Regions from separate parts of the Phyllobacterium sp. GQ127 genome, predicted to be linked through region 3. Evidence: riboswitches for the same ligand, from Rfam matches in the RefSeq annotation. Region 3 holds a riboswitch; each other region holds the start of a gene.
What was found. Region 3 has a riboswitch for thiamine pyrophosphate ahead of thiB (thiamine ABC transporter substrate binding subunit). Riboswitches for the same ligand answer to the same signal wherever they lie in the genome.

Region 1 (7,230 bases), on a different contig from region 3:
CATGCAAATTGAGCGGTCCCATGGCTGAACCAATAGGTGCGCACCACGGCATGAGAACATCGCAGCCCGCTTCCAGCAACCGTTCAGCGATGACCAGGTCATCGGTTGTATAGGGAAACACCTTGAAGCCATCTTCGCTCAAAATCCTTGCGGCTTCTACCAAAGCGAAAACATCGGGTTGTAGAGTGTCGTGATTACCAATGACTTCAAGCTTGATCCAGTCTGTAGAAAAAACGTCACGCGCCATATGCGCAGTCAGCACAGCTTCTTTCACTGTGTGACACCCGGCTGTATTAGGCAACACACGCAATTTCAAGGAACGAAGCAAGGACCAAAATCCGTCGCCAGTTTTCGTGCCAGCCATTTCGCGGCGCAACGACACGGTTATGATCTCTGTTCCTGAAGCTTTAATCGCATCTATAAGAATTGCAGGAGATGGATACTGCGCCGTACCAAGCAAAAGGCGAGACGATATTTCGGCGCCATAAAGTTTCAACATTTCACCCACCCTGCTTCGGGGTCAAAATTTCGATGCGATCACCATTCTTTAGAGTGTGATTCTGCCGCTCGTTTGCTCGTACAAGCTCACTATTGACTGCTGTTGCGAGCCATTCACCCTCAAATTCAAGCTCTAACAACAGCGCTTCAAGAGTTTGCGCCGAGACATCATGCGCCTGTCCGTTCACGGTGAGTTTCATGGCGTATACTCCTTTCTTTCAGGATCATGTCGGCAGCCTGCTTTGCCATCGCTGGCGCAAGCAGAAAACCGTGTCGATAAAGTCCGTTAATGCTGATGCAATTGCCCGTTTTAACCACGCGCGGCAGATTATTTGGGTAGGCTGGGCGAACGCCTGTTCCGGTTTCGATAATTTCGGCTTCACCAAATGCCGGGTGAACAGTGTAGGCAGCGTTCAACAATTCCATCATTGAGCGCGCCGTTACCGGTCCATTTGCATCGCTCTCAATCATCGTCGCGCCCACCATGAAAGTGTGGTCCGGTCGGGGCACAATATAAAGCGGGAACCGCGGGTGAATAAGCCGTATGGGTCGTGACAGTGATATGTCTTTGCTGCGCAAGATGAGCATTTCGCCACGCACGCCCCGCAAATCAATATCTGGAGACGCGATTCCAGTACAATCGATAACCCATTCAAAGCTGGAAATTTCAGCGGCGCTCGTCCCAGTTTCGCAGCGGGCGCCTAACCCAACGAGTTTTGCCTTTAATTCCGTTAGAACCTGACGTGGCGCCAGATGCGCCTCACTTTCAAAGAACAATCCCTTGCGGAAAGCCGCTGCGCCAAGATCGGGTTCCAAGAGCGAAATTGCTTCCTCACCAATGCGCACAAAGCCCGACGTCCGCGCGCCAAAGCGCTCCAGTTCTTTTACATCCCGCGGTGTGGCCACCACCAGCGTTCCCTTGCGACTCACGGATCCGGGAATTACAGACTCCCACCAATTGGCCGCGTTTATTCCAAGATCAATGACAGCCTGTTCAGCGCTTTCGCGCTCACACCAAGGTGCGAGCATGCCACCGGCATACCAGGAGGCTGCAGAATTTTCGCCGCCAAAGGGGTCTAGTATCGTCACTTCGGCTCCACGTGCTCGAAGCTCATAAGCAACTGTGAGGCCGGCAACGCCGGCCCCTTTCACCAGAATATTCACCTCATTCCCCGGCATTGAGCGGCATATAGAGCTCGCCGCCTGTGCGGAATTTCTCCGCCATCGCTGCCATGCCTTCTTTTTGAGCCTCCGCACGAATGTCGTGTGAAATGCGCATTGAGCAAAACTTCGGCCCGCACATTGAGCAAAAATGCGCAACCTTATGCGCTTCTTTCGGCAAGGTCTCATCGTGGTAGAGTCTCGCCGTCTCAGGATCAAGAGAGAGATTAAACTGGTCCTCCCAGCGAAACTCAAAGCGCGCACGGGATAGAGCATCATCTCGAAGCTTCGCCGCCGGATGCCCCTTGGCCAAATCCGCCGCATGTGCAGCAATCTTGTAGGTAATAACGCCGACCTTTACGTCGTCTCGATTGGGCAATCCCAGATGTTCTTTAGGCGTAACATAACAAAGCATCGCCGTGCCAAACCAGCCGATCATTGCAGCACCGATGCCAGAGGTAATATGATCGTAGCCGGGAGCAATGTCTGTCGTCAGCGGTCCAAGCGTGTAGAATGGTGCCTCTCCGCAAACAGCAAGCTGCTTGTCCATATTCTCTTTGATCTTGTGCATCGGCACATGACCGGGACCTTCGATCATAACCTGGCAATCTCTGGCCCAAGCGATCTGAGTCAGTTCACCCAATGTTTCAAGCTCAGCAAACTGCGCCGCGTCGTTTGCATCGGCTATTGAACCGGGTCGCAATCCGTCACCGAGTGAAAAACTGACATCATAAGCACGGCAAATATCGCAGATTTCCTCGAAATGCTCATAAAGAAAGCTTTCCCGGTGATGATGCAGGCACCACTTTGCCATGATTGAACCGCCTCGCGAGACGATGCCCGTGACACGATTAACCGTCAGTGGAATATAATGCAGTCGGACACCGGCATGAATAGTAAAGTAGTCGACGCCCTGCTCTGCCTGTTCGATCAGCGTATCTCTGTAAACTTCCCAAGTCAGATCTTCAGCGATACCGCCAACCTTCTCCAGCGCCTGATATAGCGGGACAGTTCCGATGGGAACCGGCGAATTACGGATAATCCACTCGCGAATATTGTGGATGTTGCGCCCGGTCGACAAGTCCATCACCGTATCGCCACCCCAGCGGATAGCCCAAACCATCTTTTCGACTTCCTCCTCCATCGACGATGTGACGGCGGAATTACCGATATTGGCATTGATCTTCACGAGGAAATTCCGACCTATGATCATAGGCTCAAGCTCAGGATGATTGATATTGGCAGGTATGATGGCCCGCCCCCTGGCGATTTCCTCCCGTACGAATTCCGATGTCACATGATCCGGTAACGATGCACCGAATGACTCGCCATCCCGAACCTGGTTCCGTGCGGCTTCCCGACCGAGATTCTCCCTTATGGCGACATATTCCATTTCAGGCGTAATAATTCCCGCGCGGGCGTAAGCAAGCTGCGTAATCGCTTTTCCGTCGTAAGCGCGGCGTGGCTGATATTGAACAGGAAATTCTCTTGTAAGCCGCTCGCCCGTGGCGAAGCCATTGTCAGCTGACTGGATTATTCGCCCCTTATAGGAATAGCTATCGGCCTGTTGACCGATTTTCCATGCCTCACGAACACGTGCGATCCCTTTATTGATATCGATACTTGCAGTTGCGTCAGTGTAGGGACCGGATGAATCGTAAACCGCAAGGTTTGGCTCACCAGCGGTGGGATGAACCGCAATTTCGCGCAAGGGAACGCGAATATCAGCATGTATCTGCCCTGGTTTATAAATCTTGATTGAGGCGGGAAGCGGCCCGGTTGAAACTTTCGGGGCCTCGGTAATTTTTGTTACAGCAGTCATCGTCAGGTTCCTTTGCGTTATTGCAGGAAACCCAGTTCTGAGCCGGAAGGATGAAAGAAGCCTCGCGAATCCAATCATGGATTCAGTGCGAATGCACTATGCGCGATAACCTTTGCACCGTCCCTACGCCAGTGTGAACTGGATCAGGTTCAACGGGTCACTGCGCTTGGCTATGCCTGAAGCAGTATCTCAGCCCCTTGTCGGGACTCCCCTGGTGAATGGCCTAAAGTGAACCGCCTGACGTATTGCTGTCAAGCGCTTCATAAAATTACGAAGCGCGAAGCGGTTTCAGAGCACCTGCCCATTTTGCAAGTTCAGTCAAAACCGTGCTGGCGCTGGTAGTTATCAGTTCATTTGGCGTGAACACGCCATCATCGTTGATAAACTGCTGGTACGAAGGAATGGGAACGCTTTCTGCAAGCGAAACCATACGGAGTGCCGAGATCAACCCTTTGACCGATTCGGTAGCACGCAAACCACCGGAAACACCGCCATAACTTACAAAGCTTACAGGTTTGTAGTTCCACTCATTCCATAAATAGACTAAGGCATTGATGAGCGAAGGTGGCGCGTTGTAGTCATATTCAGGCATTACAAAGATGTAAGCGTCGGCCGGCTCAATCGCCTCACTCCACTTCTTTGTATGCGGATGTTCGTATTTTTTCATGCGGGGATGATTCGGTTCGTCATAGACCGGCAACTTGAAATCAGCCAAATCGATAAGCACAGGGTCGAACTTGCCATCCTGCTTGGCGAATTCGTTGAACCACTTTGCTACAGCAGGACCACCACGCCCGGGCCGCGTGCTTGCGATTATAATATTGAGCTTGAGTGCCATAGGATCATATCTCCAAAACTGCGATAATCGATAAGTAAAGACATTGACCCATCGCACAAGAAGGCACTTTTTTGAAACTGCCCGGAATGTCTGCGCAGTCCCACAAAAACGAAACCCGCTATAGCGTTTTGGCCATGCGGGTTTGTCGTCACAATGAAGGGCGTTAAAGCCCGTCAGATATCAGCGATTATTATTATAGTCGTTACCTGCTGGCGCGCCAGGGCGTGCAACACGTTCTTTTTTCTTTGGTCCAGGCAACAAGCCTTCGCGTTGAGCCTGCTTGCGGGCGGCCTTGCGGGCGCGGCTAACGGCTTCTGCTTTTTCGCGAACACGACGTTCAGAAGGCTTTTCGAAAGCCTGACGGGCCTTCATTTCGCGAAATAGACCTTCGCGCTGCATCTTTTTCTTCAAGACCCGTAGGGCTTGTTCAACATTGTTATCACGGACGAGAACTTGCAATCGTTTTCCTTACCCATGCTTGCCTCGTCTTGCAGTACCAAAACTGGCCACAATCAGACAAGCGTTTGAAGAATTGCCACAACGGCAATCCGGAGAAGCGCGGACTTTATTCATTCCCGCGCCAAAAATCCAGTGCACCCAAGCAATTAAACTTGGATACGCAATCTTTAGATTGCAGCCGTGATGATGATTTCAACCTTATATTCCGGTGTTGCAAGCTTGGCTTCACCTGTCGCGCGTGCTGGAGCATTGGCCGGATCAACCCATGCATCCCATACTGCATTCATTTCGCCAAAGTCCTTCATGTCATCAAGCCAGATGATGGCCTGCAACAACTTCGACTTATCTGTACCTGCCTCTTTGAGCAAACGATCAACCGAGGCCAGGACGTCTTTAGTCTGTTCTGTTACGCTCTTGCCCGGACCACCTACCTGACCGGCCAGATAGACTGTATTACCATGGATCACGGCCTGGCTCATGCGAGGGCCTGCTTCAATACGACGAACGCTCATGAAAATCTCCTGTGGAAGGTTTCGGACAAGCCGAGGCTTGCTTGGTGCAAGAAAAAAGGGCCATACGGCCCTCGTTTCAGAAAAATGGTGGGCACAGTAGGGATCGAACCTACGACCCGCTGATTAAGAGTCAGCTGCTCTACCAACTGAGCTATGTGCCCGTCAGCCGCTTCCGCGACGACAGTGAGCGCTCTATAACGGGGCAAATCTTGCCTGTCCAGCCCTTCACCAAACTTTATCGCGCTGATCGGCAAGAAGATGAAATTTTCGTTCTCAGACAAACAACTTGCCCTCTGCCACCTTGATCGCCGCGCCACCGATTCGTGCGCTTATGATTGCCTTATCCTTAATATCGAGTTCTAGCTCAAGTTTCGACAGCCGGCCCATCTCATAGCCTTGTTCAATAGAAAATCGCTGTACGCCATCAAGCGGTTCATCGAACAAGTGAATTGCACCGGCAAACGCAGCTGTCGCTGAGCCGGTTGCAGGGTCTTCATAAGTTCCTTCGTCACTGACAAACATACGCGAATGAAAATCGTTCTCATGCCCTACGGTTTCACGGCAGTAAGCATAAACCGGCAATTGCCTATGGCCAATTCGGGGTGCTATCCGCTGCATTGCAGCCTGATCGATCCGTATTCGAGCAGCTGATGCAAGACCACGTATCGGCACAAGTAAAAATGGTACACCGGCATCCCAAATGCTGGGAACATGGTTTTCAAAACCAATCTCGTCGCGCTCTAACCGCAGTGCCCGCGCTATGGCAACCTTGTCGTAGTTGTAGTCTACCCGTTGCGGCAATTTAGGGAGGTCAAATTCCGCAAAAGCCCCGTGTTTTCCCAGTCTTACGCCGCACCGAACAGGTCCAACCTGCTCTTCCAAAATAATAAGCGCATCTTGATCGTTTTCAACTTCACCAAAACGATTTTGCGCAAGTGACACAGCTGTCCCAACCGTAGGATGCCCGGCGAACGGCATCTCATAATCCGGCGTAAAAATGCGAACCCATGCTGTATGAGCGGCGTTTTTCGCCGGCAGCACGAAAACTGTTTCCGACAGGTTGAACTCACGGGCGATACGCTGCATCGCCTCATCATCAAGGCCCTGCGAATCGTGAACGATTGCCAATGGATTCCCTTTCAGGACCTCGGAAGTAAAGACATCATATATTTCATAACGGCGGAAGGTCATGGGCGTTGCCCCTTTTTCAATTTGATGAAAAATAGACCAACCCTAAAGTGGCGCAAGTCAAACCTTGTAACGGTTACATTTGGCTGAAATGCCAGTCGCCGAACGCGCGGAATGTAACAGGTGTTGTATCGGTCATATCAGCCGATGAAGCCACTGCAACAACATCGTCGAGCTCCGAAATAAGTTCTGCAGCGATATGGCGACGTATGCGCGTCAACAATTCTTGGGAACACAAATCAAAATAATAGCGACGAAACAATGCAATGCTGCGATCCGCGGTAACGAGATAAATATTGCTGTCAAAGCCCTGAGCATCCGCTAAATCAATAGCAGTCTCCTCCAAAACCTCACGCCTCATATTCCCTTCAATATCAATAATTTCGTTGCGCACATCACCTTCATCAAAGGAACCGGCCGGAAAATAGACACGCCCTGCCGCCGCCGTTGAACTGGCCATTCGACCGGCGATCAGCTTATTGTCGTTAGAGACGATCACGCCTACTGCATAAACGTGCCAAGGCTTCAGTGATGTCCGATTCTTCTTCCAGTGCATCATCGTTTTGAAACGCGTGCGTTTATAGACCGCTTCGAAGGCATCACCGTTGACGTGAGCCTGCTCAGCCATAAAGAAATCGCCATTGAAAAGAGTAGGATTGGCTCTAATTTCCTCTTCCCAATTTGCCCCAATTTCAGACTTGTTTTCTAATTCATAGGTGAGCGAGCCACTTTCTATCCGTATCGCGGCATGT
Region 2 (7,230 bases), on a different contig from region 3:
GTGCAACCACTGCCGAAATGGCAAGCGCCGCAGCAGCACCAAGAAGTGTAGCCAGTTTGAATTTCATTGTTATTTCCTCCCTTATTGAATTTAGTTCGCGTTATTTCTGTCGAGACATCTTTGCAGATTGGTCTCTTTCCGTTTCCAGCTCCTCGTCGAAACTTCTGGAAAATCTCAGCTGCGATTGATGCAGATGATATTGCATCGCAGATTTTGCACGAGCGGGATCACCACCTGCTATGGCATCGCGTACTGCACGGTGCTCCTCAAAAGCCTCCCGCCATGAAGCCGCACTCTCGAAATAACTGGCCAGCCTGGTGAAATAAGGCGTCATGCGCTGGTCGAATAACTCTCCGACAACGCGGTCGAGCGCGGAATTTTCCATGATGCCGGCAATGGTCGTGTGGAAGGTGCGATCGAGCGCAATCGACACCTGCGGGTTGTTGAATGTGCGCGCCATTTGCGTCAGCACATCGTCCATCGCTTCTATATGTTTCGTTGTCACTGTGCGGGCGGCTTCTTCGGCAATAGCGCACTCGATCAGCGCGCGTGCCCGCAATAGCTCGAACGGCCCTTCAAGCTCGTCAGGCTGAATCCGCAGGTGTTTCTCCCGCGGCGACCGCGCCACGTAAACACCTGATCCCATGCGAATATGGATGAGCCCCTCGACCTCGAGGGCAATTAAAGCCTCACGAATGGTGGGACGGGAAACGCCAAGTTCCTCCGCCAGTTCACGCTCACCGGGCAAACGCTCTCCGACACCAAGCTGACCATGTTCGATCTGGCTTCGTATCTGGTCTGCCACCTGCCGGTAAAGCCGGCGTGACTGAATGGCTGCGAACATTTAAACCTCCCCGCCCGGCTTCCCATTTCCGGCAACTGGTAAACTGGCCTTACCAATATATAACTGATACATTGATATATATGAGCGAGTCAACCGCTGGTTCGGATCGGTTTTAACAGGGCAGGTTTTCGCAACTTGTCTCACCTTGACAGGGCGCCCATGAGCATTGTTACATTTTGTATCAGAAAGTGATTGCCTCTAAACCGAACGAACGCGCTATGAGAAACCAATCGTTAAAAGAGATGCTTCGTCAAACCGGTGATAAATGCTGCCTGATACACGATCACTTCGGACATTTGCTTGCTTGAGTTTCGCCTTGGTTTTGGGCGCTTGCACCACGACTGATCCCAAGCTGCCCGAGGCTGCATCACTGCCAATTCCTGAACAATCTCCGCGTGTTGCTGCGGCCGAAGCACCCGCTAATTCCGATGTGGCCACGGACAGCAAGAGCACCGTCACCGTTGCCACAAGCACGAAAAGCGCCCCTGAATTCAAAGATAACGGTACGCCGCTCGACAGTTTGATTTCAAAATATTCGGTTGCCTACGAAGTGCCTGAATCGCTCGTTCGCCGCATTGTGCATCGGGAAAGCCGCGGTAATCCACAGGCTCGCAACGGTCCCTATTGGGGTCTGATGCAGATGTTGCCCGCGACAGCACGCGGCATGGGTCACACCGGCTCTGCGCAAGATTTGCTGGATGCAGAAACAAATCTCAAATTTGGCGTGAAGTATCTTGCTGGCGCCTACAAGGTTGCCGATAACAATCCTGATCAGGCCGTGCGGCTTTACGCTCGCGGCTATTATTATCAGGCCAAGAAAAAGGGCCTTCTGGAAGAGACCGGCCTGAAACCGTCAAGCACGCCTGTTGCACCCGCGACGATGACGGCGATGGCTCCCGCTGAAACACCGGCTGCCATGCCGGCGCAACTCGCTTATTCAGAAGAACCCGCTGTGGCGTTTCCGGCAGCGATCCCGTTGCCGATGCAACGGCCTGACATTGCTTCGGCAGCCTCCACCAGTGGAGCAACCACAGGCTTGAGCAACGCGACACCAGCCAGCACCGCCGCTCCACTCTGAAATCAAAACTGCACCGGTGCTGCTAGGCCGCCCACCAGCGATGGAAGTGGTGGACCGGCCCACGCCCGCTGCCGACTTTGAGCATTTCGCCAGCCGCCATGGCAGCCGTCAGATAGTCCTTGGCTTCACTAACGGCACCATGCAGAGCCATTCCTTTTGCCAGGCCAGCGGCAATGGCAGACGCCAGTGTGCATCCAGTACCATGATCATTGACTGTCTTGATACGCGGCGTCGAAAATCGCTCCATTCCGGACCCATCAAGCAGGATATCGGTGCTCATATCCCCCTTGGCATGTCCGCCCTTTATGAGTACGGCTGAGGGACCAAGTTCGAGCAGCTTTTCCGCCTGCCGCACCATCTGGGCTTCATCTTCAGCAATCGGCATATTTGTTAGCAAGGACGCCTCCGGCAAATTGGGAGTCAGCAGCAGCGCGCGCGGCAAGAGAAGCTGGCGCAGAGCGTCGATTGCGGCCGGCTCCAGCAAAGGGTCACCCGCAGTTGCAACCATGACAGGGTCGAACACCGCTTTGCGCTGCCAGCGATCAAGCCCCTGCGCAATTGTCTCTATGGTTGATACTGTCGAGACCATGCCAATCTTGATTGCATTCACCTCAAGGTCGGAAAGAACCGCGTCCATCTGAGCCCGGATGATATCGGGCGAAAGATTCTCAATGGCCGTAACACCATGGGTGTTCTGCGCAGTGATTGCGGTGAGCACACTCGCTCCATAAACACCGAGCGCCGAGAAGGTTTTCAAATCGGCCTGGATTCCTGCCCCGCCGCCGCTGTCAGACCCGGCAATAGTCAGCGCTATTGCGGTCATGCTGGCTCTCTTACCTGCAATGCCTCATCCACCGCCGACCGCAATGCGTGCGCCGCTCCTTGCGGATCGTCCTGACGGAAGATCGCAGAAATGACCGCTACACCATCAGCACCCGCTTCAATGGCAAGCGGCGTGCGCTCCAGCCCAATACCGGCGATAGCGCCTATAGGCAAATGCGGTTTTGCCTTGCGTATGATGGCAGCCAGGCGCTTGAACCCGTCAAAGCCGATCGGTTGCAGGTTTTCCTTAGTGGGTGTTTCAAACAGTCCGCCAATACAGGCATAGTCAATATCGCCATCAATCGCTGCTTGCGCGTCCGGCTCATTCTTGACGGTCAGTCCGATAATCGCATTTGGCCCGAGCAGATGTCGGACATCGGCAACCGCCATGTCTTCGCGCCCCACATGGACACCCTCAACGCCAGCGGCAAGCGCAACATCAATCCGGTCATTGACGAGCAGCGGAACGCCTGTCGCCTTGATCGCGGCGTGTATCTGCCGTGCACGATCAATCATGTCACGCGTTGCGGAGTTTTTGTCACGATACTGGATAATTGTTGCACCACCACGCGCCGCAGCCAGAGCCAGAGCCCCCAAATCCTTATCAGGGCCAATAGCATCAAAATCGACAATGGCATTCAGGCGGTAATCTACTTTTGGCACGTCACGGACTCCATTTTCAAAACTGGAGACCCGGATATGTGCGAAGAAAGACGAACCAGCGCGATAATTGCTCAATTCCCGTTCCTACGCCGGTATGATCCGGATCAGGTTCAAGGGTCTTGGCTCAGCGCCATCTCAGCATCGTACGATGCCCCCCTCGGAATGAAATCATGATGAGACGGCGCATCATGGAAGTCAATGCGCCGGTGTTATTTGGCTTAACGCGTCAGGCGGACATATTCCCCGTCAACGGCCTTGCATGCGGCCTTGATCTTGTAAAAGAAGTCCTGCTTATCCCAACCGCCTCCATCTTCCCATCCGTGAAAATGCCATTGCTGATCGCAGTCCAGCAACTCCTCAAGCGTTGCGCCATCTTCTAGTTGCTTAAGCGTGTCCGCTGTGTCCCCTACAAAAAGATACTTTGATTGCGCGGGGTCGTTCGTTGTGAACTTCAGATCATAGTTTTTATATTCGCTATTCGTTGTCGGGCTGCATGTAACATACCTGCTACTGGTATTGGAATCATATCTACCGATATTGCAGGGCTTCTTTTTGACCTCCATGCGAAGAAAGAACTCTTTGTATTCACCGAGCAAGATCTTGCCGTCAGCCGGGTCTATTATCGTTTTTCCAGTGCCTCGACCATCTTCAGCGGAGAGGTCAGATGCTTCATATATTACCGTTCCCAGCACGACCTCTTTTGTCGTCCCAGGACGAATGACAATCACAGAAACTTTCTTAGCCCAATGTCCATACGCTGCTCCGATCTGGATTTCAGCGCTTGACGGTTTCAATGGTGCCAATGCTTCCGCAAGCACACCTATAGCTACTTTTTCCTTGGCTAGGACCTTCATGAAAAGCGTATTTGTTTCGCCCGCGAGCGATACAATCACGCGTTGATTGCTCGTATCAAAGCCGACCTGCATTTTATCCATCTCGGCGCCGAGATGAGCACGCAGATAGGCGCGTGCACTTGCTTCGGCAGCAGCCTTGTTTTCACCCGTAAAGACGGAGGCTCCGGCCAATGCCGCGGAATCTGCAATGCCCTGCAATCGTGAGCGATCGCCGCTTGCGCGGGTATAATCCACGGCAAGCCCGGTCATTCCCACCATAGGTACGAGCAACAATGCAAATGTGACGGCTGTCGCGCCACTACGGTCTTTCAGAAAGTTTCTTATTTTTTTCATGGCCCACTCCAGTCGCTGGGCAGACCATTGATTCAGCCATGTGAATGACGGCTTATGAAATTCATTCAGATTTTCACCATTCTGCATTCAGGCAGTAAAGAGCGCCTGAATGTTCAGCAATGGTAAAAATCCGGTGAACCTTACAGCTCTATATGGATGCTTCCGGCCGGACAAAGCCCTCGCTCGCCAAAAGAAGATTGCGCGTGTAATCTTCCTTGACTGCATGGCGGGCAAGGTCTGTCGCCGACAGGCGTTCCACCTCTGCGCCATTCTGCATCACCATCAGCCGGTCGCACATATGGGTGACCACCGCCAGATCATGGCTGACCATCAGGAAGGTCAGCTTTCTATCCCGCCTTATCTGCTCCAGCAGGTTGAGAACTTCCGCTTGTACCGAAGCATCAAGGGCTGATGTCGGTTCATCAAGAAGCAGGATTGAAGGCTCCAGGATCAATGCACGGGCAATGGCGACACGCTGGCGTTGACCGCCGGAAAGCTGATGCGAATAGCGAAAGCGAAAGCTTGAACCAAGGCCCACTTCATCAAGCGCGCGCAGGATACGTTTTTCGATATCGGCAAAGCCATGCACGACCAATGGTTCCAGCAACAGGCGATCCACGGTCTGGCGCGGATGCAGCGAGCCATAGGGGTCCTGAAACACCATTTGCACTTCACGGTAAAATGCTTTTGTACGCGACGAACCAAGCGTCTTGCCATTGACTGTGATCGCGCCGCCGGTAACAGGTGCAAGTCCCGCGACGGCTCGCAGCAAGGTTGACTTTCCCGAGCCGCTCTCGCCCACCAGACCAAAAGACTCGCCCTGCTGGACATCAAGACTGACGCCGCGCAATGCGCGAAAACGATCATACTTCACTTCAAGATTTTCGACGCTGAGAGCCGCCACTTGCAGATTGTTCATGCGGCCCACTCCGGCTTGCGGTCAAGGACCGGCAGCGGATGCCGGTCGGTGCCGATCTGCGGCATGCAATTCATCAACCCGCGTGTATAGGGATGTTTTGCGTTCTTAAGGTCTGCAGCGGCGATTTCTTCGACGATCCGTCCTGCATACATGACGATAACGCGGTCGCAAAAGGAGGAGACCAGCCGCAAATCATGGGAGATGAAGATCAAACCCATGCCGCGATCCCGCACCAGATTGTCGAGGATTCGCAGCACATCCAGCTGCACCGTCACATCAAGCGCGGAAGTCGGTTCATCCGCGATCAGCAGCTCCGGTCCGGTCACCAGCATCATCGCGATCATGGCGCGTTGTCCCATGCCGCCGGAAACTTCATGCGGATGCAGATTAAAGACCCGTTCCGGATCACGTATCTGCACAGCAGCAAGCATGTCGAGCGCGCGCTTGCGCGCCTCGGCTTTGCTCACCTTTTCATGGGTACGCAGCGTTTCAACAATCTGCCTGCCGATGCTCATCACAGGATTGAGCGAATATTTCGGGTCCTGGAGGATCATGGCGATGCGGTTTCCACGCAGGCTTCGCCGCTCCTTTGCCGAAATATCCAGAAGATCCATTCCGTCAAAATTCAACGTATCGGCAGTGATCTTTGCGTGATGTGGCGTCAGCCCCATGATTGCGCGCCCGGTCTGGGATTTTCCTGAACCGGACTCGCCAACAATGCCGAGCCTTTCGCGACCAAGCGCGAACGAAACGCCGCGCACAGCATCCACGACGCCCGTGCGGGTCGGAAATTGCACGCGAAGATCCTTGACTGTCAGCAAGGCGCTCATTGGTTGTTCCCCCTTGGATCGAGCGCATCGCGCAAGCCATCGCCAAGAAGATTAAAGCCCAGACTGACGATGAGAATTGCAAAACCCGGTGCGGCCGCCACCCACCATTGATCCATGATGAACCGGCGACCGGATGCGATCATCGCACCCCATTCAGGCAATGGCGGCTGTGCGCCCAGACCAAGGAAACCAAGGCCTGCGGCGACCAGGATAATTCCGGCCATGTCGAGTGTCACACGGACGATCAGAGATGAAAGGCAAAGCGGCATGATGTGGCGCAGGACGATACGCATGGGTGATGCACCCATGAGCTGCACGGCGGCAATATAGTCGGAATTGCGCACGGTCAGCGTTTCAGCTCTGGCAATGCGTGCATAGGGCGGCCACGAGGTGACTGCTATGGCAATGACGGCATTCTCAATGCCAGGTCCCAGCGCCGCCACCAAAGCGAGAGCCAGAATGAGCTTTGGAAATGCCAGGAAGATATCGGTGAGCCGCATAAGAATTGCGTCTACCCAGCCTCCGGCATAACCGGCAATGGTGCCGACAAGCAACCCAATCGGCGCGGCGATGATAGCCACGAGGACAACTACATAGAGCGTCAGACGCGAACCATAGATAAGGCGCGAAAGAATATCGCGGCCCTGATCGTCTGTGCCGAGCCAATAATCGCCACCGGGCGGCAAAAGCCGTGCATTGCGCAGATCGCCTGCAACCGGTGAATGCGGCGCAAGCAGAGGAGCGAATAGCGCCACCAGCACCAGCGCAAAAATGATGCCAAGCCCGATCACGGCGAGCCTGTTGCTGGCAAAACGGCTCCAGATCAAATAAGCGCGGCCAAGCCGGGCCTGCATACGCGATTGCGGCCGGTCGCTCATCAGCCATTC
Region 3 (7,230 bases):
TCATCGGGAATTCCAAGATCGCGCAATGTTGCAAGTCCCTGCGAGGCAAAAGCTTCATTGAGTTCGATAATGTCAAAATCAGCTGGCGCCAATCCGAGGCGCGCGCAAAGCTTCTTCGTCGCAGGCGCTGGGCCAATTCCCATAATACGGGGTGCCACGCCCGCCGTCGCCCCGCCCAGGATGCGCGCGATGGGATTGAGGCCGTACTTTTTTACAGCCTCTTCGGAGGCAATGATGAGGGCTGCCGCGCCATCATTAACGCCGGAAGCATTTCCTGCCGTCACAGTTCCGCCGGATCGAAATGGCGTCGGCAATTTGGCTAGAGCCTCAATTGTCGTTTGGGGGCGCGGATGCTCGTCTTTATCAACGATAATGGGCTCGCCTTTTCTTTGCGCGATGCGAACCGGGGTAATTTCGCTGGCAAGCCGACCATTCTCCTGAGCCCGACCGGTTCGCTGCTGGGAGCGCACAGCAAAAGCATCCTGATCGGCGCGGGAGACAAGAAACTCTTCGGCAACATTTTCGGCGGTATCAGGCATGGAATCCACACCATATTGCTGCTGCATAAGTGGATTGATGAAGCGCCAGCCGATTGTCGTATCGTAAATTTCTGCATTGCGGGAAAAGGCGCTGTCTGCCTTGGGCAGCACAAAGGGCGCGCGTGACATGGACTCGACACCGCCAGCAATGGCAATGTCCATTTCACCGGCGCGAATGGCGCGTGCGGCTGTGATGATGGCATCCATGCCGGAACCGCATAGCCGGTTCATCGTGGTGCCGGGCACCTCCACGGGCAATCCCGCAAGCAGTGCCGACATGCGGGCGACATTGCGATTGTCTTCGCCAGACTGATTGGCGCATCCATAAATCACTTCATCGATTGCTGCCCAATCGACCGATTTATTACGCTCCATCAATGCCTTGATTGGAATAGCCCCAAGATCGTCCGCCCTAACTCCAGCCAGTGATCCACCAAAACGGCCAATGGGCGTCCGGATATAGTCGCAGATAAATACGTCACCCATCATGCTGCCTCATATGCTTTCTTCTTGCCTGTTGATTTGAGCCGGTCTGTTGCCGCTTCATCAATAGATAATTATTCGGCGGTTGATCGTCCCTGATCATTCATTCTACAGAACCGTACGCACATATCATTCTGGATAAAAGGGAGAGCAAGGTGCAATTTGCCGATATAAATGGTGTGACGCTGCATTATCAGCTGATTGGCGGACCAGCGTCAAAACCTGTGATCGTTTTTGCCAATTCTCTGGGCACTGACTTCCGCATCTGGCGCGATGTCATTATTCGCCTAGCGGGTGATTTTGCTATCGTCACCTATGATAAGCGCGGCCACGGGCTTTCGAGTGTCGGCACGTCTCCCTATTCTCTCGACGATCATGTCGGCGATCTGGCAGGTCTGCTGGATTTCCTCAATGTTAAAAATGCAATCATTTGCGGTCTTTCTGTCGGCGGACTGATTGCGCAGGGGCTTTATGCTTCCCGTCCCGATCTGGTTCGGGCACTGGTCTTGTGTGATACCGCGCACAAGATTGGCAATGCCGATTCCTGGAACGCACGTATTGCCGCGCTTGAGGAAAATGGTATTGAAAGCATCGCCGACACGATCCTCGAACGCTGGTTTACCCCGACATTTCATCGTGAAAGCAGCCCTGCCTTAACCGGCTACCGGAACATGCTGATCCGTCAACCATTGGCCGGATATGCCGGAACCTGCGCAGCAATTCGTGATGCAGACCTGACAGAAGACGCAGGCCGAATATCGGTTCCAACAATCTGTATTGTGGGAGATCAAGATGGCTCAACACCGCCGGACGTCGTGCTTTCAATGGCTAAATTGATTCCGGGCGCGCGCTACGAAGTCATCAAGGATGCCGGGCATATTCCCTGCGTGGAACAACCCGAAATGCTCGTCGCGATTATCAGTGCCTTTATCGATGAGTTCAAACTTGAGGGCAATCCTATTTTGAGCAACTCAACCCTCAACTAGCTCAGGATGACTCGCCGCGAGTGAGGTGGATAAGCTGCATTCGATATAGTGCGTGGTTCGACAAGCTCACCATGAGGGAAGTTTTGTGGGTTGCAGCGACAACTTGCAAGAGTTGCAATAGTTGCAAGAGTTGCAAGAGTTGGCGCCCTGCAATCAACCGACCTCCCTCATCCTGAGCTTGTCGAAGGGCGCATTTGGTTTGTGCAAATCAGACTTTCCAAAAATAATCTCGACAAACTTATCCAACAGTTCCCGCTCTGAACTATTCTGCTCCTGTCCTTCCCGCGGGGAACAGCTTCCGGAGCCGTTCGAAGTTTGGGGAAGGATGGGCGCCTCCGATGGCGGGTTACGGACCCGCCATCCGGGGACGTTCTGTCCAAGGGTTCCCCTGCCGTTACTAGGAACGGCGCGTGCTGGACGAGCACTTTAAGGGGCACAAGGCTAACGCATGGCGCGCCGCAAATGGCACTCCTTGGGTAGCCGAGGCCTCCCAAGCGGAACGGACAGAATGCAAAATCGCCGGACGGGCGGTCTTCGGATCGCTTTACCCACTACAAAGACGCGCTTCGATGACCGCCCGTCTTTCCCACCATCTCAATAGCCAGACGCAAAAGCGGGCGTGGCAAGGGGAAGGCATAACAAAAACAACCAGCTAGGCGATGGGCGCTTGCGTTGGCAGGACACAGTCACTAATCTGGCTTTGCTCTAACGGGGTGCCTGCATCAACAGGCTGAGAGACTGGAACCAATCCAGTCAACCCGCGGAACCTGATCCGGTTTGTACCGGCGGAGGGATTAGATGCGGCTTCACAAGCCGGCGCACCTATCCTTTTGAAATTCAACTTTAGGAGGCGCCTATGCAGCCACTCGAATTTATGAAATTTGCCCTTGTTTCCAGCGCATTGGCATTTGGCCTTTCCAGCCCAGCAAATGCGGATGGCAAGCTGACAGTCTACACCTATGAAAGCTTTACCTCTGAATGGGGGCCAGGGCCAAAAGTCAAAGAAGCCTTTGAGAAGCAATGCACCTGTACTGTTGACTTTGTAGCAGTCGCCGATGGCGTTGCGCTGCTTAACCGTCTGAAGCTTGAAGGCGCATCGACAAAGGCGGATATTGTTCTCGGTCTGGATACGAACCTGACTTTTGAAGCTCAGCAAACCGGACTTTTTGCGCCGCATGGCGTAGATACAACTGCTATCGACATTCCTGGCGGCTTCAAGGACAGCATTTTCGTTCCCTATGATTATGGCTACTTCGCTGTCATTTATGACACAGAGAAAGTCAAAGACGCACCGGTTAGTCTGAAGGATTTGGTTGATGGCGATCCGAAGCAGAAGATCGTTATTGAAGATCCTCGCACGTCTACACCGGGCCTTGGTCTCGTATTGTGGATGAAATCAGTTTACGGGGACAAGGCCAATGAAGCCTGGGCCAAACTCAAGGATCGCGTTTTAACCGTCACGCCCGGCTGGTCAGAAGCCTATGGGCTTTTTACCAAAGGTGAAGCGCCCATGGTGCTTTCCTATACTACGTCGCCCGCTTATCATCTGATCGCGGACAAAACCGATCGGTACAAGGCAGCATCCTTCGATGAAGGACATTACCTGCAGGTCGAGGTTGCAGCGCAAACTGTAAACGGAGCCAAGAACCCGCTTGCTGCGCAGTTTTTGACATTTGTTACCGGCACGGCATTTCAGGATACCATTCCCGAAAACAATTGGATGTATCCTGCAGCTAAAACCTCAAATCCGCTCAATCCAGCCTTTGACACATTGGTAAAGCCAGCAAAGACACTGACTTTCACATCTGAAGAAGTGGCGAAAAATCGCAAAGCCTGGATCGACGAGTGGCTTGAAGCCATGAGCAAGTAGCATAGATGGCCGCCTCTTCGATGAAACCCTTGGCGGGAGGCCTCGCTCTCGCCTTTCTGGGCATATTGGCGGGCGGCTCTCTCCTCAGTCTCGCCATTGAATCTTTCCGTGGAGGCACGGAGGGCTTTGCTACTTTTGACAGCTACATTTGGCGGATTGCACGCTTCACAATCCTTCAAGCGCTCCTTTCCATGGTGCTTTCTGTCGGCTTTGCCATCCCGCTTGCCCGTGCATTGCATGCGCAGCAGAGCTTTCCGGGACGCGCAATGCTCCTGCGTCTGTTTGCCTTGCCTCTGGCGCTGCCAGCGCTCGTTGCCGTGCTCGGTGTCACCAGCATTTACGGACGAAACAGTTTGCTGGCTGCTATCCTCGGATGGCTGGGGCTTGATTTGGTTCCCGATATTTACGGGCTGACGGGCATTCTTCTCGCCCATGTATTTTTCAATTTGCCATTGACGACACGGCTCATTCTCTCAGGTCTGGATTCCATTCCCGAAGATTATTGGAAACTCTCCTCACAACTGGGGATGAGCAACTGGACACAGTTCAAATTAATCGAATGGCCGGTCATTTTACGCAGTATATCGGGTGTGGCTGGCTTGATCTTCATGCTGTGCATTACTTCATTCACCGTGGTGCTGACACTCGGCGGAGGGCCTCGCGCCACGACACTCGAAGTTGCAATATACCAGTCGCTTCACTTCGATTTTGATATAGCCAGAGCGGTGTCCTTGACGCTTCTTCAGCTTTGCCTGACAATTATCGTGCTCGGCCTTCTATCACTCGCTGGGCGTCCGACAGAAGAAGGCTTCAGCTTGCGTATCACGACCCGCCGCTTCGACATGCCTTCATTGCCGCAAAGACTATGGAACATTGCTCTGATTATATCCGGTTTTCTGTTCGTAGCCTTGCCCATGGCAGGCACTGTCGTTTCCGGCTTGTCGGCAGATATTACCCGTCTACTGTCCGAAACGACCGTCTGGCGCGCAATTGCCACCAGTCTTGTTCTTGGCGCAATCGCGGCCGCACTTTCACTGATAATTTCGCTTAGTCTGGTGATTGCGCGGGAGTTTTTGGCAACCCGGCGGCGCTACGCCAGAGCTGGAATATTTGAGCGCTCGCTTGATCTTGGTGCGAGCTTGATCATGGTAGTGCCGCCTATCATCATTGGTGCGGGATGGTTCATTCTTTCCCACCACTTTGTCGATCCATTCAGCCTCGCACCCTTCATGGTAATATGCGTCAATGCCGCTATGGCCATCCCTTTTGCGTTCCGGATTCTTCGACCGTCATGGGATACAGCGGCAAGCCGCCACAACAGACTGTGCGAGCAATTGGGCATTGCGGGTTGGAACCGGCTCCGAATTATCGATTGGCCAATTTTAAAACATCCGCTCGGCATAGCCTTTGCCTTTGCCATGGCTTTGTCCCTTGGTGATCTCGGAACAATTGCCCTGTTTGGCAACGACACCGTTCTGACCCTGCCCTATTTGCTGTTGCAACGCATGGGAAGCTATCGTACCGCCGACGCCGCCGGGTTGGCACTAATTCTTGCTGCGCTGTGCCTCATTCTCATGATCATCGCCGATAGAGGCGCAATTCGACTGGCCAAAAGGGACAGCAGTGCAAATGGCTAAGCCCGCAAAAACAAATGGCGTCTCTGTTCGTCTCAACGCCGTGCGTTTCGACTATGGGGACATGGCAATGCACTTTGATGTGTCCATTCAAGCCTCCACAATAACCGCCGTCATCGGCCCGAGCGGATCGGGAAAATCGACGCTGCTTAATCTCATCGCCGGGTTCGAGAAGCCTGTTGGTGGCTCGGTACTAATCAATGAGGTTGACGTGACCAGTCTTCCGCCATCGCTCCGTCCAGTCTCCATGGTGTTTCAAGACAATAATCTTTTTTCCCATCTGGATGTGATGTCCAATGTCGGATTGGGCCGCCGTTCGGATTTGAGGCTTGATGAAGTCGACAAAGTGGAAATTCAGGCAGCGATTCGGAAAGTCGGGCTTGCCGGAAAAGAGGGAAGGAAGCCCGAGGCTCTTTCCGGGGGAGAACGACAGCGCGTGGCAATCGCCCGCGCATTGGTGCGCAACCGTCCCGTATTGCTTCTGGATGAAGCTTTCGCTTCCCTTGGCCCTGCTTTGCGTCACGAAATGCTGGAACTTATTGAGAATCTTCAAAAAGAAACCGGAATGACAATTATCATGGTCACGCATCATCCGGACGACGCTTTGCGGCTGGCATCGACGCTGCTCTTCGTTGATAATGGGCACATTGCTGCTTCCGGCCCGGCCAAGGATCTGCTGTCAGACGATGGCCCTGCCCTGTTGCGAAATTACCTCGGTAGCAAAGAGTCTGGCCTTTGACATATTTTCGACGCCTTGCCCCGGTCAGGAAAACAATGAAATTCTTGCTCCGGGCCGCACATCGGGCTAGCAAGAACAAAGACATACGAGTCTCCTGGCGCTTAATACAAAAAGGATATGATTCTGGGTTCGCACACGTCTCCCTTGAATACAGGATGGTTTCAAGCAGCTAAGCAGGGCAGAAAGCCGGCGCAGCTCATGCTGATGCTTGCCTTTCTCTCAGGTTGCCAAGTGCTGAATATTAGCAAGGAAGATGCGGCGCTTGGCCCGTCATCGAACCCGGTCACGGTAGACAATGTTAATAAGAACGACCGGCTCGCCAAACTTAGCGCTGAGCAGCATCCCCGTATTCTCGCGACCTATGGCGGCGAGTATAAGGATGCAAAACTGGAGCGCATGGTCGCCAAAGTCGTTGGCAATCTGACAACGGTTTCGGACAACCCGACCCACACCTATCGCATAACGATTCTCAACTCGCCCAACATCAACGCCTTTGCCTTGCCGGGCGGGTATCTTTATGTCACCCGCGGCCTCCTCGCCCTCGCCAATGACAGCGCGGAACTGTCCGCCGTGATTGCTCACGAAATGGGCCACGTAATCGCCAATCACGGTATAGAGCGCCAGCAGCGCGAACAGGAAGCCGTTATTGCCGGACGCGTCGTATCGGAAGTTCTGCAGGGCGACACCGCCGGACAGGAAGCCTTGATCCGCGGCAAGCTGCGGATGGCGCAGTTTTCACGCAATCAGGAACTTCAGGCCGACGCGATCGGCATCAAGATGATTGGCGAAGCGGGTTATGATCCATTTGCTGCGCCACGTTTCCTGCAATCCATGGCTTCCTATGCTGATTTCCGTAACGTGTCTGGCGCTACCGATGCCAGCCTCGATTTCCTTGCCAGCCACCCCTCGGCACCGCAGCGAATTGAACTTGCGCGTGGGCATGCCCGCCGTATCGGTGCCCCCGGCGTTGGCACGACCG

Region 1: another riboswitch for thiamine pyrophosphate. It lies ahead of thiC (phosphomethylpyrimidine synthase ThiC); the one in region 3 lies ahead of thiB (thiamine ABC transporter substrate binding subunit).
Region 2: another riboswitch for thiamine pyrophosphate. It lies ahead of thiE (thiamine phosphate synthase); the one in region 3 lies ahead of thiB (thiamine ABC transporter substrate binding subunit).

The regions. Positions count from the first base shown of each region.
Region 1 is NZ_JCAXDZ010000001.1:1,148,600-1,155,829, forward strand. It holds gene AC6CHM_RS05875 (thiazole synthase) at 1-499, opposite strand, end outside; gene thiS (sulfur carrier protein ThiS) at 501-698, opposite strand; gene thiO (glycine oxidase ThiO) at 667-1,662, opposite strand; gene thiC (phosphomethylpyrimidine synthase ThiC) at 1,664-3,481, opposite strand; TPP riboswitch at 3,584-3,704, opposite strand; gene AC6CHM_RS05895 (NADPH-dependent FMN reductase) at 3,750-4,319, opposite strand; gene rpsU (30S ribosomal protein S21) at 4,500-4,778, opposite strand; gene AC6CHM_RS05905 (RidA family protein) at 4,946-5,290, opposite strand; tRNA gene AC6CHM_RS05910 (tRNA-Lys) at 5,376-5,451, opposite strand; gene AC6CHM_RS05915 (PhzF family phenazine biosynthesis protein) at 5,564-6,502, opposite strand; gene AC6CHM_RS05920 (NUDIX hydrolase) at 6,555-7,230, opposite strand, start outside.
Region 2 is NZ_JCAXDZ010000002.1:20,485-27,714, reverse strand. It holds gene AC6CHM_RS08355 (sialic acid TRAP transporter substrate-binding protein SiaP) at 1-67, opposite strand, end outside; gene AC6CHM_RS08350 (FadR/GntR family transcriptional regulator) at 101-844, opposite strand; gene AC6CHM_RS08345 (transglycosylase SLT domain-containing protein) at 1,149-1,922, shown strand; gene thiD (bifunctional hydroxymethylpyrimidine kinase/phosphomethylpyrimidine kinase) at 1,945-2,745, opposite strand; gene thiE (thiamine phosphate synthase) at 2,742-3,407, opposite strand; TPP riboswitch at 3,472-3,575, opposite strand; gene AC6CHM_RS08330 (TadE/TadG family type IV pilus assembly protein) at 3,626-4,594, opposite strand; gene AC6CHM_RS08325 (ABC transporter ATP-binding protein) at 4,743-5,513, opposite strand; gene AC6CHM_RS08320 (ABC transporter ATP-binding protein) at 5,510-6,343, opposite strand; gene nikC (nickel transporter permease) at 6,340-7,230, opposite strand, start outside.
Region 3 is NZ_JCAXDZ010000003.1:266,956-274,185, forward strand. It holds gene pcaF (3-oxoadipyl-CoA thiolase) at 1-1,025, opposite strand, end outside; gene pcaD (3-oxoadipate enol-lactonase) at 1,178-2,008, shown strand; TPP riboswitch at 2,708-2,819, shown strand; gene thiB (thiamine ABC transporter substrate binding subunit) at 2,865-3,878, shown strand; gene thiP (thiamine/thiamine pyrophosphate ABC transporter permease) at 3,884-5,515, shown strand; gene thiQ (thiamine ABC transporter ATP-binding protein) at 5,508-6,251, shown strand; gene AC6CHM_RS13345 (M48 family metalloprotease) at 6,450-7,230, shown strand, end outside.